Regions from separate parts of the Dyella agri genome, predicted to be linked through region 1. Evidence: riboswitches for the same ligand, from Rfam matches in the RefSeq annotation. Region 1 holds a riboswitch; each other region holds the start of a gene.
What was found. A riboswitch is a leader RNA that binds a small molecule or an ion and turns the genes downstream of it on or off. The one in region 1 is predicted to bind cobalamin.
Positions count from the first base shown of each region.

Region 1 (5,483 bases):
TGGCCCGCGAATACCGCCGCATCTGCCGCGATCCCGCCACGCATCAGCCGCTGGCTTACCTGCGTTTGCGCCGTGCGATCCGCAACGTGGTCGAGCACCGCGACATCGAGCCGGGCCAGGCGCTGCCCAGCGAGCGCGACCTGTCGCAGGCGCTGAAGCTGTCGCGGGTCACCGTGCGCAAGGCGATCGCCGGACTGGTCGAGGAAGGCCTGCTTACCCAGCGCCACGGCGCCGGCACCTTCATCGCCGAGCGCATCGTCAAGCCGATGTCGCGGCTATCCAGCTTCACCGAGGACCTGCGCGACCGCGGCCTGCACCCGCGCTCGGAGTTCTTCGAGCGCAGCGTGGGCGAGGTGACGCCGGAGGAGGCGATGGCGATGAACCTGTCGCCCGGCACGCTGGTGGCGCGGTTGCACCGCGTGCGCTACGGCCAGGACGAGCCGCTGGCGATCGAGCGCACCGTGGTGCCGGCCAGCGTGCTGCCCGACCCGATGCTGGTGCGCGATTCGCTGTACGAGGTGCTGGAATCGCTGGGTTGCCGTCCGAAACGCGCCTTGCAGCGCCTGCGCGCGGTGTCGCTGGGCGCGCAGCACGCACGCCTGCTGCACGTGGCCGCCGGCAGTGCCGGGCTCAACATCGAGCGGCGCAGCTTCCTCGACGACGGCCGCGTGGTCGAGTTCACCTGCTCCTGGTACCGCGGCGACATCTACGACTTCGTGGCCGAGCTGCACGCCGATTGATCCCCCGTCGCGCCCGGCGCGACGTTACCCCCGACACGAGAAAACCATGCACGCCAGCGACACCTTGATGTTCCGCGAAGCGCACGAATCCGCCGACGTGGTGGCACGCCAGTTCGCCGCCAACGAGCGCGTGGTCGGCGAATTGGCCGCCGCGCTGCGCGCGCAGCCGCCGCGTTTCATCGTCACCTGCGCGCGCGGCAGCTCCGACCACGCCGCCGCCTACGCCAAATACGTGTTCGAGACCCAGCTCGGCATCGTCACCGCCTCGGCCTCGCCCTCGGTCACCTCGGTGTACGCCGCGCCGCAACAGTGGGAAGGCGCGCTGTTCATCGCGATCTCGCAGTCGGGCAAGAGCCCCGACCTGGTGCGCAACGCGCAGGCGGCCAAGGTCGCCGGCGCGCGCGTGGTGGCGATGGTCAACGTGGAGGACTCGCCGTTGGCCGCCGTCGCCGACACGGTGATCCCGCTGCACGCCGGCCCTGAGCGCAGCGTGGCCGCCACCAAGAGCTACCTCGCCGCGCTGGCCGCGATCCTGCACCTGTGCGCGCGCTGGCATGGCGACGCGAAGCTGTGCGCCGCGCTGGAAGCCCTGCCCGGCGCCCTGCGCGCGGGCTGGGACGCGGATTGGTCGGCGCTGGTCGATGGCCTTGCCGGCGCGCACAACCTGTTCGTGGTGGGCCGTGGCTTCGGCTTCGCTGCCGCGCTGGAGGCGGCGCTGAAGTTCAAGGAAACCTGCGGCCTGCATGCCGAGGCGTTCAGTGCGGCCGAGGTGAAGCACGGCCCGATGGCGCTGGTCGGCCCGGACTTCCCGGTGCTGTGCTTCGCCCAGGACGACGGCACGCTGGAAAGCACGCTGGCCGTGGCGAACGAATTCCGTGGCCGCGGCGCTCAGGTGCTGGTGGCTGCGCCGGGCCGCAGCGGTGAGGGCTTCCTGCCGCTGGCCGCCGGCCTGCCCGCGCTGTGCACGCCGTTGCTCACCATCCAGAGCTTTTACCGCGCCGCCAGCGAGCTGGCGCTGCGCCGCGGCTTCAATCCCGATGTGCCGCCGCATCTCAACAAGGTTACGGAAACGGTGTGACTGCCATGACCACCGCCCTCGCGAATGCCCGCGTCCTCACCGCCCACGGCTGGCGCGACGATCTCGCTGTGCTGGTCGAGGGCGAACGCATCGCCGCACTGTTGCCGGATGACCACGCCGCCGTGCGCGCGGCGCAGGTGCGGGACCTCGGCGGCGCCCTGCTGGTGCCTGGCTTCATCGACACGCAGGTGAACGGCGGCGGCGGCGCCTTGTTCAACGCCGCACCCACGGTGGAGACGATCCGCACCATCGGCGCGGCGCACCGCAAGTTCGGCACCACCGGCTTCCTGCCCACGCTGATCAGTGACAGCACCGCCACCATGCGCGCCGCGCTGGCCGCGGTGGAGCAGGCCTTCGACGAAGGCGTGCCGGGCCTGCTCGGTATCCATCTCGAAGGCCCCTACCTCGCACCCGAGCGCAAGGGCGTGCACGATCCCAAATGGTTCCACGTGCCCGGCGAGGACGAACTCGAACTGTTGTGCGCGCCGCATCGCGGCGTGCGCCTGGTGACGCTGGCACCCGAGCGCGTGTCGCACGCGGCCATCGCGCGGCTCGCCGCCGCGGGTGTGGTCGTCAATGCCGGCCATACCGCCGCCGACCACGCCACCATCCGCGCCGCGCTGGCTGCCGGCGTGCGCGGGTTCACCCACCTGTTCAACGCGATGACGCCGCTGGGCAGCCGCGAGCCCGGCGTGGTGGGCGCGGCGCTGGACGATCCCGGCAGCTGGTGCGGCATCATCGTCGACGGCCACCACGTGCATCCGGCCAGCCTGCGCAACGCCGTCGCTGCCAAGCCGCGCGGCAAGACGCTGCTGGTTACCGATGCGATGCCACCAGTGGGTGCGGACGATCCCAGCTACGTGTTGAACGGCGAAACCATCATCGCGAAGGACGGTATCTGCCAGACCGCGGACGGCGTGCTCGCCGGCTCGGCGCTGGACATGGCGGCCGCCGTGCACAACACCGTCGAGATGCTCGGCTTGCCGCTGGACGAGGCGGTGCGCATGGCCAGCACTTATCCCGCCGACTTCCTCGGTCTCGGCGCCAGTCACGGGCGCATCGCCGTAGGCTGGCGCGCCGATCTCGTCGCGATGGATGCCGATTGCCGCGTGCGGCAGAGCTGGATCGGCGGCCGCTCCTCGTAGCGGCGCGCAGGCGCCATGGCCCGGCACATTGCCGCGTATGGCCGCCCAAAGTTAAACTTTCCCGGTTCAGGTGTCCCGACGGCCGTCGCCCGAAGGATGAAACGGGAAGCCGGTGCGTGGTGATTCCACCATCATTCCGGCGCTGCCCCCGCAACGGTAAGCGAGTCAAGGTGCGGCTTGTCGCCACTGTGCCCGATGGCACGGGAAGGCGCCGCCACCGACGCATACGGCGTCGCTCGCGAGCCCGGAGACCGGCCCGGACAAGACTGCTGGCTCGCGGTGGGCGAGGCTGGACAGACGCGTCCGGCCCTTGCCGTACCTGCCTGCTCCCGCCCCCGTTTCCGTTCGCCGGCCCTTGAATACGATGTGCCGCGCGGGTGTGCGGCCGAGGAACGAGACGTGAAGAAGACTTTGCTGGCTGCGGCACTGCTGTGCTGCCTACCCTCCGCCTACGCGGCCGACCAGAACGACGCCAATGCACTGGCACCGGTGATCGTCACCGCCACCCGCACGCCGATCACCGCCGACGAGGCCTTGTCCTCGATCACCGTGATCACCCGCGCCGACATCGAGCGGCTGCAGCCGGTGTCGGTGCTGGACCTGCTCACCGGCCTGCCCGGCGTGAACGTCACCCAGAGCGGTGGCATGGGCCAGACCAGCTCGCTGTTCATGCGCGGCACCAACTCCACCCACACGCTGGTGCTGATCGACGGCGTGCGCGTCGGCTCGGTCACCGCCGGCTTCGCTTCGCTGGAGCAGATCCCGGTAGAGCAGATCGAGCGCATCGAAATCGTGCGCGGCCCGCGCTCCAGCCTGTACGGCGCCGACGCGATCGGCGGCGTGATCCAGATCTTCACCCGTCACGGCCAGGCCAATGGCGGCATCGCGCCGTCGCTGAGCGTGACCGCGGGCAGCCATGGCCTGTTCGGCAGCCAGGCCGGCCTGTCCGGCGGCGACCAGCACGCCTGGTACAACCTCAGCCTGGGCGGCGAACACACCAGCGGCTTCCCGGGCTGCAAGATGGGCGCGGCGGAAGCGATGGCGGGCTGCTTCGTGGACGATTCGCGCGACAACGCCTACCGCAACTGGAATGGCGCGGCCAATGCCGGCTACCGCTGGGACAACGGCACCGAGCTGGCCTTCACCTGGCTGCGCAGCAAGAACGACGTCGACTATGCCGGCAGCCCGTACGGCGGCAACGATGCCGTCAACGAGCAGCGCGTGGCCGGCGCGCGCCTGAGCTTCTCGCCGCTGGAAGCGTGGCAGGTCACGTTGAACGCGGGTCAGAGCAAGGATCTCGCCACCACCTACTACCAGGGCACCTACTACGGCGCGTACTACCCGCGGGCGCAGACCGGCTACTTCAACTCGCGGCGCAACCAGTTCTCGTGGCAGAACGACATCGCGCTCGCTTCGAACCAGTTGCTGACGGTGGGCGTGGACTATCAGCAGGAGCATATCGACAGCAGCACCGGCTACCTCGCCGACAAGCGCGACGACACCGGCACCTACGCGCAGTACCAGGGCACGTTCGGCCGCAATGAAGTGCAGCTCTCCGTACGCCACGACCACAACCAGCAGTACGGCGACCACGACACCGGTGCGGCCTCCTGGGGTTACCACTTCGACCACGGCCTGCGCGTGTACGCCAGCTACGGCACAGCCTTCCACGCCCCGACCTTCAACGACTTGTACTACCCGCCGTACTACGGCATCCCGTCGGCCAACCCCGACCTGAAGCCGGAGAAGTCGCGCAGTGCCGAGCTGGGCGTGGCCCAGCAGCTGGAAAACTGGAACTGGGGCCTGAGCGCCTATCAGACCCGGATCGACGACCTGATCCTGCTCGATCCCAGCCAGAACTACGTGCCCTTCAACGTCAGCAAGGCGCGTATCCGCGGCCTGGAAGGCCAGGTCGGCGTGAACCTCGACGGCTGGCAGGTGCAGGGCTATCTCACCTTGCAGCAGCCCAAGGACGTGGGCAACGCCGTGGCCGATGCCAACAGCGGCAACCTGCTGCCGCGCCGCCCGGAACGCATGGCGCGCATCGACATCGATCGCCGCTTCGGCGCGTTCGGCGTCGGTACCACCTGGTACGCCGCGGGCCGCAGCTACGACGATGCCGCCAATACGCACCGCCTCGGCGGCTACAGCACGCTGGCGCTGCGCGCGAGCTGGCACTTCACGCCGGACTGGCAGATCGAGGCCAAGCTGGCCAACGCCTTCGACCACGACTACGAGACCGTGTACTACTTCAACCAGCCTGGCCGCACCTGGTACCTGACCTTGCGCTATAGCCCCGCGGCGCGCTGAACCTCGACGGGCCAGGGAAGGCCTGTAGCAAGGGAGGCGAAGGCTCACCTGGCATAGGGTGAGTTTCGAAGCGGTTTCGTGTGCCCTTTTGGGCGCCCGAGTTACTTTTCTCTTGCGTGGCCAAGCGCTAAACGGTAGCTGTTGCACTCAACGATCGAACCGGAGGGTGCTGGACCTTGGGGTCAAAGGAAATCTCTTTCAGGAAAATTT
Region 1 is NZ_JADIKL010000006.1:317-5,799, reverse strand. It holds gene ISP14_RS11735 (GntR family transcriptional regulator) at 1-740, shown strand, start outside; gene ISP14_RS11730 (SIS domain-containing protein) at 787-1,818, shown strand; gene nagA (N-acetylglucosamine-6-phosphate deacetylase) at 1,824-2,963, shown strand; cobalamin riboswitch at 3,015-3,237, shown strand; gene btuB (TonB-dependent vitamin B12 receptor) at 3,363-5,273, shown strand.

Region 2 (5,483 bases), on a different contig from region 1:
CCTCGAGGTCGATCCAGGCGCTGGTGGTGATTTCGCCGGCGACGATCGCCACGCCGGTCTTGACCATGGTTTCGCAGGCCACGCGGGCGCGCGGATCCTGCGCGAGGATCGCGTCGAGCACGGCGTCGGAGATCTGGTCGGCGACCTTGTCCGGATGGCCTTCGGAGACGGACTCGGAGGTGAACAGGTGGCTGGACATCGCGATTATATCCTCGTGTACGGATAAAGAGATAAAAGAAGCGGCATCATACAACGCCGTCCCGGCTTTTGCAGCCGGCCGAGATTCTGGCGGCCTGCCGGTTAGCTGCGCGTTCAGACGTCCGAATGGCCGGCGGCCCCGCCGCGGAGCCGCCGGCCGGCGGACTCAGGCCATGGTAGGCGCCAGTTCCGCGCGGAGCTGGCGGGCGCAGGCCAGCATGCCGTGCAGCGCCGCTTCCACCTCCGGCCAGCCGCGGGTCTTCAGGCCGCAATCGGGGTTGACCCAGAGCTGGCTGGGCTGCAGCACCTGCAGTGCTTTGCGCAGCAGCTCAAGCATCTCCTCTTGCGTGGGCACGCGCGGCGAATGGATGTCGTACACGCCGGGGCCGATGCCGTTGGGGTAACGAAAGCGCACGAAGGCATCCAGCAGTTCCATCCGTGAGCGGCTGGTCTCGATCGAGATCACGTCGGCATCCATCGCGGCTACCGCCTCGATGATGTCGTTGAACTCGGAGTAGCACATGTGGGTGTGGATCTGGGTGGCGTCGCGCACGCCGCCGGCGGTGATGCGGAAGCATTCCACCGCCCAGGCCAGATAGTTCGGCCAGTCGGCGTGGCGCAGCGGCAGGCCTTCGCGCAGCGCGGGCTCGTCGATCTGGATCACCCGGATGCCGGCCGCCTCGAGGTCGTGCACCTCGTCGCGCAGCGCCAGAGCGATCTGTCGGCACACGGTTTCGCGCGGCAGGTCATCGCGCACGAACGACCACTGCAGCATGGTGACCGGGCCGGTGAGCATGCCCTTCATCGGCCGCCCGGTGAGCGATTGCGCGTAGGTCGACCAGCGCACCGTCATCGGTGCGGGTCGCGCCACATCGCCCCAGATCACCGGCGGCTTCACGCAGCGCGAGCCGTAGCTCTGCACCCAGCCGAGCTTGGTGAACAGGTAGCCGTCCAACTGCTCGCCGAAGTACTCCACCATGTCGTTGCGCTCGGGCTCGCCATGCACCAGCACGTCCAGGCCGATTTCCTCCTGGAAGCGCACCACGCGCTCCACCTCGGCCTGGAGCCGCGCCTCGTAGGCGGCATCGTCCAGTTTGCCGCCACGGTGTGCCGCGCGTGCCTTGCGCAGTTCATCGGTCTGCGGGAACGAGCCGATCGTGGTGGTGGGCAGCGGCGGCAGGGGCAGCGACTCGGTCTGTGCTGTACGCCGCGAAGCATAGGGTGATCGGCGCAACGCCATCTGTGGGCTCAGTTCGCGCAGACGGCCACGCACTGCGGGATTGCGCACACCTGGCTGCTGGGCTTGGCGATCGAGCAGGGCTTGTTGCGCCTGCAGCGCAGCTTCGGCTTCCGTGTGGCCGGCCAGCGCGTCAGCGTAAACACGCAATTCCTCTATCTTCTGCCGTGCGAACGCCATCGTGGCGCCGCGCGCCGGAGCGAGTGCGGTTTCGGCATCGAGATCGATCGGCACGTGCAGCAGCGAGCAGGACGATGCCAGCCACAGCCGCGAGGCGCCCAGGTGTGCGCGTGCCTTGCGCAACAAAGGCAGCACGCGCTCGGGGCGGCTGCGCCACACGTTACGGCCGTCGACGATGCCGGCACTCAGCACGCGATCGGTAGGCAGCGCGCCGAGCACGGCATCGAGCTGCTGTGGCGCGCGCACCAGGTCGACGTGCAGGCCGGCCACCGGCAAACCGGCGGCGAGCGCGAGATTGTCGCCCAGCGCGCCGAAGTAGCTGGCCAGCATGATCTTCGGGCCGCCGGCCTCCGCCAGCGCCGCATAGGCGCGGCGATAGGCGGCGTGATCGTCGGCGTCCTGATCGAGCACCAGGCAGGGCTCGTCCAATTGCACCCAGTCGGCGCCGGCCGCGGCCAGCTGGCGCAGCAGTTCGACGTAGGCAGGCAGCAGGGCGTCGAGCAAGGCCAGCCGGTCGCTGCCGTCCACGGTCTTGGACAGCAGCAGGAACGAAACCGGACCCAGCAGTACCGGCCGTGCGTGGTGGCCCAGCGCCCGGGCCTCGCGGAATTCCGCCAGCGGCTTGTCGCCGACCAGGGCGAAGCGTTGGCCGGCATGCAACTCGGGCACCAGGTAGTGGTAGTTGGTATCGAACCACTTGGTCATTTCCAGCGCGTGCAGGTCGTGGCCGCCGCGCTTGTGGCCGCGGGCCATTGCAAAATAGCCGTCCAGATGGCTTTCGGCGAACACCGGGCGATAGCGCTCGGGAATCGCATCGAACAGCACGGCGGTGTCGAGCACGTGGTCGTACAGGCTGAAGTCGTTGCAGGGCACGACATCGGCGCCGGCGTCGTGGGCGAGCTGCCAATGCCGCGCGCGCAGCGTGCGGGCGGTATCGAGCAGGGCCCCGGCTGGCGTATCGCCTTGCCAGTGGGTTTCCAGTGCACGCTTCAGCTCACGCTTCAGGCCGATGCGCGGAAAACCGAGGTGGGTAACGAGTGACATGGATGATTCCTCTTGCATGAATGGGCAAAGAGGAACGAAGGGTGGTCGGCGTGGCGGCCGGCCGGTGACCTTCGCCCCCGCGGGCGAACCGGCGCGGCCGCGGGCAGGCAGAGCCGGCACAGCCTGGGCGGCTGCGCACGGCTCCGGTGTCTCCCCGCGGAGACGCCAGGTCGGACGGATGCGGCGATGCCGCTTCCGGCCGAGGCAGGTATTCGGGCTCGTGGACAGAGTGCCTACTGTCCGTCGCTTCCCAGATGCGTCGCACCCAGTGCTGGTGACGGAGGTCGTTTCCACATACCGCTGCGGGGCAGCGCCGGATTCGCACCGGCTTCCCTCTTCATTCCATCCTTTCATTCGGATGAAAGGATGGAAACCTCGGCGACGCGCAAATTACGCCTGTCGCCGGGCATCCGTCAACGAACGGATTTGCATAATGCCGGTTCGCATCCGTGGAGCTTTGCTATGAAGCATTCCCTGCGCACAGGCGTCCGCTGGCTGTTGGGTATGGCCTGGTTGCTCGTCGTGTCGGTAGCGGTGGCGGCCGACGGGCATCCGCCCGCGCCCTCGCAGTGGCGCGCCGACATTGACGCCTTCGTGGCGCACGACCGCATCGACCCGCCGCCGCCGCACGGGGTGCTGTTCATCGGCAGCTCGTCCATCCGCTTCTGGACGCCCACGCTGGCCGGTGACTTTCCCGGCGTGCCGGTGATCGACCGCGGCTTCGGCGGCTCGGCCATCGCCGACTCGACCTACTACGCCGACCGCATCGCGGTGCCGTACCACCCCGCGCTGATCGTGATGTACGCAGGAGACAACGACATCGAAGAGGGCTTGTCGCCGCAGCAGGTGGCCGGCGATTTCCGTGCCTTCGTGGCGCGCGTGCGGCGCGATCTGCCGGGTGCGCCGGTGGCCTATATCTCGATCAAGCCCAGCCTGGCGCGCTGGTCGCTGTGGCCGCGGATGCGCGAGGCGAACCAGCTCATCAGGCAATGGGCAGTGACGCAGCGCGACGTGCGCTTCGTGGATGTCGCCTCGCGGATGCTGGATGCGCAGGGCAAACCGCAACCGCAGCTGTTCCGTGCGGACGGCTTGCATATGAGCCCGGCGGGCTATGCGATCTGGATCGCGGCGCTTACGACGGTGTTGGCGGATTACGGTTTCCACGTCGCCGCGCCCGCGGCTCGCGCGCCGGAATAAGCATGCGCCGGTTGCCCTTTCTTCACGCGCCGGGAGCCTTGTCACGCGGCTGACGCGGGAGCGCAACGCGGCCGTCCCGGTAGCCGCGCAATCTTGCGACGGGCCAAGCCGAGGGTCGTCGCCATGCAAGCGATCGAGCAGCGTGTGCAGCAACGCTATCCGCACTGGTTCCGCGGCGGGCGCGGACGTCTGGCCGTGCCGCTGCTGCACGGGCTGGCGCGCTGGTCGGGATTCGACGGCATCGACACCTTCTGCGCCGAGCACGGCCACCTGCGCGGGTTTGCCTTCGTCGAGGCGAGCATGCGGTGGCTGGAAATGCGTTACGACGTCGACACGGACGCGCTGGCGCGGATACCCGCGCAAGGACCGTTGCTGATCGTGGCCAACCATCCGTGCGGCGCGCTCGACGCGCTGACGCTGCTGGACATGGTGGGACGGGTGCGGCGCGACGTGCGCATCGTCGCCAACGAAATGCTGGCGCTGGTGGAACCGCTGGCGGAACTGATGCTGCCGGTGCGCGTGTTCGGCGGCAGCGCCGGCGCGGCCAGCCTGCGCCGGGTGGAACGCGCACTGCGCGACGGGCAGTGCGTGATCGTGTTTCCGGCCGGCGAGGTCTCGCGGCTGGGTCTGCGCGGCGTGAGCGACACGCGCTGGCGCCCCGGCTTCCTGCGCTTCGCGCGCCGTGCGTCGGCACCGGTGTTGCCGGTGCGCATCGAGGCGCGCAATTCGGCGCTGTTTTATGGAGTCTCCGCGCTGTGCCGTCCGGCGTCGACGGCATTGCTGGCACGGGAGATGCTGGCCCGCCGGCATCGGCCGGTGCGCCTGCATGTCGGCGAGCCGATGAGGGTCGTCGACGAGGAGCGCGAACAGGATGCGCTCCGGCGCATCCGCCAGACGCTGCACGCGCTCGGTCGCGGCGAAATGGTGGCCGCGAGCGGTCCCGCGCCGCTGGCGGCGCCGGTCGACGCTGCCGTGCTGGCGGCGGCGGTGACCGCCGCCGAACTGCTCGGCGCTACCAGCGACGGCAAGCAGATCCGCCTCGCCCGCGCCATCGGCGGTTCGCCGCTGCTGCAGGAGATCGGCCGGCTGCGCGAGCTGACCTTCCGCGAGGTGGGCGAGGGCACCGGCCGCAGCCGCGACCTCGACGCCTACGATGCGTACTACGACCACATCCTGGTGTGGGATCCGCAGGCTGCGCGCATCGCTGGCGCTTACCGCGTGATGCGCGGCGCCGAAGCGCTGGCGCGCACGGGGCTGGCCGGCTTGTACACCGCGTCGCTGTTCCGCTACGCGGACGCGGCCGTGCCGCGGTTGGCGGCGGGGCTGGAGCTGGGGCGCAGCTTCGTGGTACCGGACTACTGGGGCAGCCGCAGCCTTGACTACCTGTGGCAGGGTATCGGCGCGTACCTGCAACGCTACCCGGGCGTACGCTACCTGTACGGCGCGGTGTCGATCAGCGCCGCATTGCCGCGCGCGGCGAGCGAACAGATCGTGGCGTATTACCAGCGCTACTACGGCAGCACGCAGCCACTGGCCGATGCCCGCCGACCGTTCGCCTTCGAGTCCGCGGCGACGTCCTTCGACGGGCTCGACGACAACGCCGCACACGACGCGCTGAAGCTGGCGC
Region 2 is NZ_JADIKL010000002.1:126,107-131,589, forward strand. It holds gene metK (methionine adenosyltransferase) at 1-199, opposite strand, end outside; gene metE (5-methyltetrahydropteroyltriglutamate--homocysteine S-methyltransferase) at 365-2,659, opposite strand; cobalamin riboswitch at 2,846-3,052, opposite strand; gene ISP14_RS03220 (SGNH/GDSL hydrolase family protein) at 3,122-3,856, shown strand; gene ISP14_RS03225 (lysophospholipid acyltransferase family protein) at 3,980-5,483, shown strand, end outside.
Region 2: another riboswitch for cobalamin. It lies ahead of metE (5-methyltetrahydropteroyltriglutamate--homocysteine S-methyltransferase); the one in region 1 lies ahead of btuB (TonB-dependent vitamin B12 receptor).

Region 3 (5,483 bases), on a different contig from region 1:
AAAATCCACCTCGTCCACCGTCCAGGTGTTCTTGATGGCATTCCGGTACATCTCGTAGAACGCCGGGTAGCGCATCGGGCGCAGGGTCAGTTCGAAGCCGGGGTCGAGAATGTGCTGGGCGCGTTCGGGTTGGGCGGACATGGCGGTTCCTAAGGTCGGTGCCGGGCGATCCTTCTCCCTGCGGGAGAAGGTGCCCCGAAGGGGCGGATGAGGGTTCGGGGCCTGCCGCAGCGTTTGCGCAGGGCCGAACCCTCACCCCCAACCCCTCTCCCGATGGGAGAGGGGAGCAGGCGGCGTTACTGGCAGGCTTCGCAGTACTCGGGGTTTTCCAGCGAGCAGAACACCGCCGCCGTCGCCTGTTCCTGATCCGCCACCGGCTTGGCGGCCGGAGCAGCCGACACCGTGGTCTTGGCGATCTTGGTGGCCGGGCGCGAACGCAGGTAGTAGGTGGTCTTGATGCCAGACTTCCACGCGTACATGTACATCGAGCTGAGCTGGCCGATGTTCGGGTTTTCCATGAACAGGTTCAGCGACTGGCTCTGGTCGATGTAGGCGCCGCGCGCCGCGCCCAGGTCGATCAGCGCCTTCTGCGGCAGCTCCCATACCGTGCGGTAGATCGTGCGCAGGCGCTCGGGGATCGCCGCGATGCCCTGGATCGAACCTTCCGCCAGTTTGATCGCGTCGCGCACTTCCGCCGTCCACAGGCCCAGCGTCTTCAGCTCCTCGACCAGGTGCCGGTTCACCACCAGGAAATCGCCCGACAGCGTCTCGCGCTTGAACAGGTTGCTCACCTGCGGCTCGATGCATTCGTAGCAGCCGGCGATGGAGGCGATGGTGGCGGTCGGCGCGATGGCGATCAGCAACGAGTTGCGCAAGCCCTTGGCCTTGATCGACTCGCGCAGCGCATCCCAGCGGGCTCGATCGTTCGGTGTGGCGTTCGGCCAGTAGTCGAACTGCAGCTCGCCGTTCGCGGCGCGGCTCTCGGCGAAGCCGGGATGCGCGCCGTGTTCGGCCGCGAGCTCGTTCGACTGCGACAGCGCGTTGAAGTAGATCTCTTCGGCGATGCGGGTGGAAAGCTGCAGTGCTTCGGCCGAATCGAACGGCAGGCGAAGCTTGAAGAACACGTCCTGCAGGCCCATCACGCCCAGGCCCACCGGGCGCCACTTGCGGTTGGCCGTGGCGGCGGTGTCGATGGGATAGAAGTTCAGGTCGATCACACGGTCGAGCTGGCGCACCGCGGTGCGCACCGTCGCGGCGAGCTTGGCGAAATCGAAAGCGACGCTGCCATCGACGTTCGGCACCACGTGGCGGGCCAGATTGATCGAGCCCAGGTTGCACACTGCCGTCTCGCCGGCGTTGGTCACCTCCAGGATCTCGGTGCACAGGTTCGACAGGTGGATGACGTTTTCCGCCTTCGCGGTCTGGTTGCTGGTGGCGTTGCTGCGGTCCTTGAAGGTCATCCAGCCGTTGCCGGTCTGCGCCAGCGTGCGCAGCATGCGGGCGTACAACTCGCGCGCCTTCACCTTCTTCGCCGCCAGGCCGTTCGCTTCGGCTTCGCGGTAGGCACGCTCGAAGGTCTCGCCCCAGCTGTCGACGAAGTGCGGCACGATCTTGGGATCGAACAGCGACCACTCGCCGTCGCTCTCCACGCGGCGCATGAATTCGTCGGGGATCCAGTTGGCGAGGTTGAGGTTATGCGTGCGGCGCGCCTCGTCGCCGGTGTTGTCGCGCAGTTCGAGGAATTCCTCGATGTCGGCGTGCCACGGCTCCAGGTACACGCAGGCGGCGCCCTTGCGCTTGCCGCCTTGGTTCACCGCGGCCACCGAGGCGTCCAGCGTCTTCAGCCACGGCACCAGGCCGTTGGAGTGGCCGTTGGTGCCCTTGATCAGCGAGCCGCGCGACCGCACGCGCGAATAGGCCAGGCCGATGCCGCCGGCGAACTTGCTGAGCTTCGCCACATCGGCGTACTTGTCGTAGATCGATTCCAGCGAGTCGGTCGGCGAGTCGAGCAGGAAGCACGAGCTGAGCTGCTCGTGCGCGGTGCCGGCGTTGAACAGCGTGGGCGAGCTGGCAATGTATTCCAGCGAGGACAGCAGGCGGTACAGCTCCAGCGTCTCGCCGATCTCGCTGCCGCCCAGCGCGCAGGCGATGCGCATGAAGAAGTGCTGCGGCGTCTCGATCACCAGGCGCTTCTGCGGATGGCGCAGCAGGTAGCGGTCGTACACCGTGCGCAGGCCGAAATACTCGAAGCGGCGCGTGGCCAGCGTATCGATCGCGTCGTTGAGCTTGCGTGCGTTCGCGGCGACGAAGTCGCGCAGGCGGTCGTTGAGGATGCCCAGTTCGGCGCCGCGCGCGATCGACTGCGAGAAGCTCTGGATTTCCTGGCCGCTCACTTCCTTTTCGATATAGGCGCCGAGCAGGCGCGCGGCGAGCTGGCCGTATTCGGGCTCCTCGGCGGTGAGGGCGGCGGCGGTGCGGATCGAGAGCTGGTCCAGCTCCTGCGTGGTGGCGCCGTCGTACAGGCCGCCGATGGTTTTCAGCGCCACGCGCAGCGGGTCGACCGCATGCAGGCCTTCGGCGCTGCGGGTCACCGCGCGCACGATCTTGTTGACGTCCACCGTCTCCTGGCCGCCATTGCGCTTGGTCACGCGCATCTGGCCGGGGTTGTGCGGCGGGGTGAGGGCGAAAGGTTCGGCCGGGGCGGCTTGTTGTTTTTCTTGTGTGGCAGGCATCGGGGTTTCGCTGGTGGGTGCCGTGGCCTCGTCGGCCCCGGCGGAAAACACGGACGGCTCCGCGCGGGCGCCGGAACGCTCGCGGGCGGCGGTATCGAGAGGCTGCATGTCGGTGACTCCAGACCGTGGTGATCAACCACCTGCTCCCGCGCGCAGGGCTGAAGTGGCGGTTGCTCGCGGACGGTCGCGCCATCGGGCGGCAAGCCCGATGATCCGACGCGCCTCCCCGCGGAAGCCGTCACCACTCGGCATGGCGCTCCGGCCATGCCGTGTCGGCAGGTCTTCGGACTTGCGGACATGGGCCTTGCGGCCCGCCTACTTGCCTTCGCTTCCCGGCCGCTGCGAGCCAGTGCGATCTCAAGGCGTTCGTTTCCGCTTACCGCTGCGGGGCAGTTCCGGATTCGCACCGGATTCCCTTTTGAGCCCGGCCGACGATCGCGTCTGGCAGGGCACCGACAAGCACAACATATCGGGTTGATCGGGAGGGGTCAACCCAATAACTTGTGTACAAGTCGGTGGATAAGTGCTCTCGACCCGCAGCATGGCAGGGCCGCGCGGCGGCGGTCGCGCTGTCTGGTCGACAGGGGTGGGGCTGCAGTCTGGGTGTGCGGCGCCGGCTTTCGGCGCGAAGCCGGGCGGGCCGCTGCAGGGCGGGCGGAAAGCGCCTGGACGGGTTACAGCGCGTCCTGGTCCAGCTCGCCGGTACGGATGCGGATCACCTGCTCCAGGGAACTGACGAAGATCTTGCCGTCGCCGATCTTGCCGGTGCGGGCGGAGTTCTGGATCGCCTCCAGCACGCGGTCGAGCTGTTCGTCGGCCACCGCCGCCTCCAGCTTGATCTTGGGCAGGAAATCGACCACGTATTCGGCGCCGCGGTACAGCTCGGTGTGGCCTTTCTGGCGGCCGAAGCCCTTCACCTCGGTCACCGTGATGCCTTGCACGCCGACCTCGGCCAGCGCCTCGCGCACGTCGTCGAGCTTGAACGGCTTGATGATCGCCACGACCAGCTTCATGGGGTGTCCTCGACAAGGGCGTCCGGCGTGACGCGGACCGCCATTGTGCCTTTACGGCCTTCCGCTGTCGCGGGAGCGTTGGCTGTAGGAAAATCCCTACACCAAATCACGGAGTCGGCCGATGGCGCGTCCATCTTTTGTTCACGGATACTTTTCCCCGACAAGTTCGAGGCGTCGTCCATGATGGACCGACTTGATATCGACCAGCTGGCACGACGCCTGGCATCGTTGGTTCCGCCCGGAGTGGCACAGGCGCAACAGGATTTGCGAACCAATTTCCACGATGTCCTGGCGCAGGGATTGCGCCGCCTCGATCTGGTCACCCGCGAGGAATTCGACGTCCAGAGCCAGGTGCTTGCACGCACCCGCGCCAAGGTCGAGGAGTTGGAGCGACGCGTGGCCGAACTCGAGGCCGCTGCCGCCACCCGCGGGGACTAGCACGACCAAGCCTCCCGGGAGCCGCCCCCGATCTGTCACCCTCACCCCGAGCTAACGGTCGGGGGCGGTTATTTCTTACCAGACGCCGCGAATGGAGTCGCTCGATGCTCGTGTGTGACGGCGATTTCCGCGCGCGCGTGCAGCCGATGGCTCCATGAGCCTCGCCGTCACCCTCAGCCGCGCCCAGGAAGGCATCGCCGCACCGCAGGTGATGGTCGAGGTGCATCTTTCCGGCGGCTTGCCGGCCACCAACATCGTGGGCCTGCCCGAAGCCGCCGTGCGCGAGGCGCGCGACCGCGTGCGGGTGGCGATCCAGAACACCGCCTTCGAGTACCCCGGCCGCAAGGTCACCGTGAACCTGGCGCCGGCCGAGTTGCCCAAGGACGGGGGCCGCTTCGACCTGCCGATCGCGCTAGGCATTCTCGCCGCCAGCGGCCAGGTGCCGCGCGAGAAGCTGGACGACTGCGAATTCCTTGGCGAGCTGGCGCTGAGCGGTTCGCTGCGCAGCGTGTCCGGCGTGTTGCCGGCGTTGCTACGGGCGCGAGCGCGTGGCCGCCGCGTGGTGGTGCCGCGCGCGAACGCCGCCGAAGCCGCGCTGGTGTCGGAAGTGGACGTGCGCGTGGCCGATACCCTGGCCGAGGTCTGTGGCTGGCTGCGCGGCGCGCAGGATCTGCCGACACCGACGGGTGTGTCCAGCGAGGGCGGCATCCACGACGGCCCCGATCTGCGCGATGTGCGTGGACAATTGCAGGCCCGGCGGGCGCTGGAGATTGCCGCCGTGGGCGGCCATCACCTGCTGCTGGTGGGGCCGCCAGGCACCGGCAAGACCATGCTGGCCGAACGCCTTCCCGGCATCCTGCCGCCGCTTTCCGAATCCGAGGCGCTGGAAACCTGCGCGGTGCTGTCGGTGGCCGGCCAAGCCACCGATCCCGCACGTTGGCGGCGCCGGCCGTTCCGGGCGCCGCACCATACCGCCTCGGCGGTGGCGCTGGTGGGCGGCGGTTCGCAGCCGCGGCCGGGCGAGATTTCGCTGGCGCACAACGGCGTGCTGTTTCTGGACGAGCTGCCGGAGTTCAGCCGTCACGTGCTGGAGGTGCTGCGCGAGCCGCTGGAGTCGGGTTGCATCGTGGTTTCGCGCGCGGCGCGGCAATCCACCTTTCCCGCGCAGTTCCAGCTGGTGGCAGCGATGAATCCGTGCCCCTGCGGCTACGCCGGCGATCCGCGGCGGCAATGCCGCTGCACGCCCGAGCAGGTCCAACGTTATCGCGCGCGGATATCCGGACCGTTGCTGGATCGTATC
Region 3 is NZ_JADIKL010000002.1:559,306-564,788, forward strand. It holds gene ISP14_RS04970 (ribonucleotide-diphosphate reductase subunit beta) at 1-141, opposite strand, end outside; gene ISP14_RS04975 (ribonucleoside-diphosphate reductase subunit alpha) at 297-2,732, opposite strand; cobalamin riboswitch at 2,990-3,203, opposite strand; gene glnK (P-II family nitrogen regulator) at 3,407-3,745, opposite strand; gene ubiK (ubiquinone biosynthesis accessory factor UbiK) at 3,926-4,183, shown strand; gene ISP14_RS04990 (YifB family Mg chelatase-like AAA ATPase) at 4,338-5,483, shown strand, end outside.
Region 3: another riboswitch for cobalamin. It lies ahead of ISP14_RS04975 (ribonucleoside-diphosphate reductase subunit alpha); the one in region 1 lies ahead of btuB (TonB-dependent vitamin B12 receptor).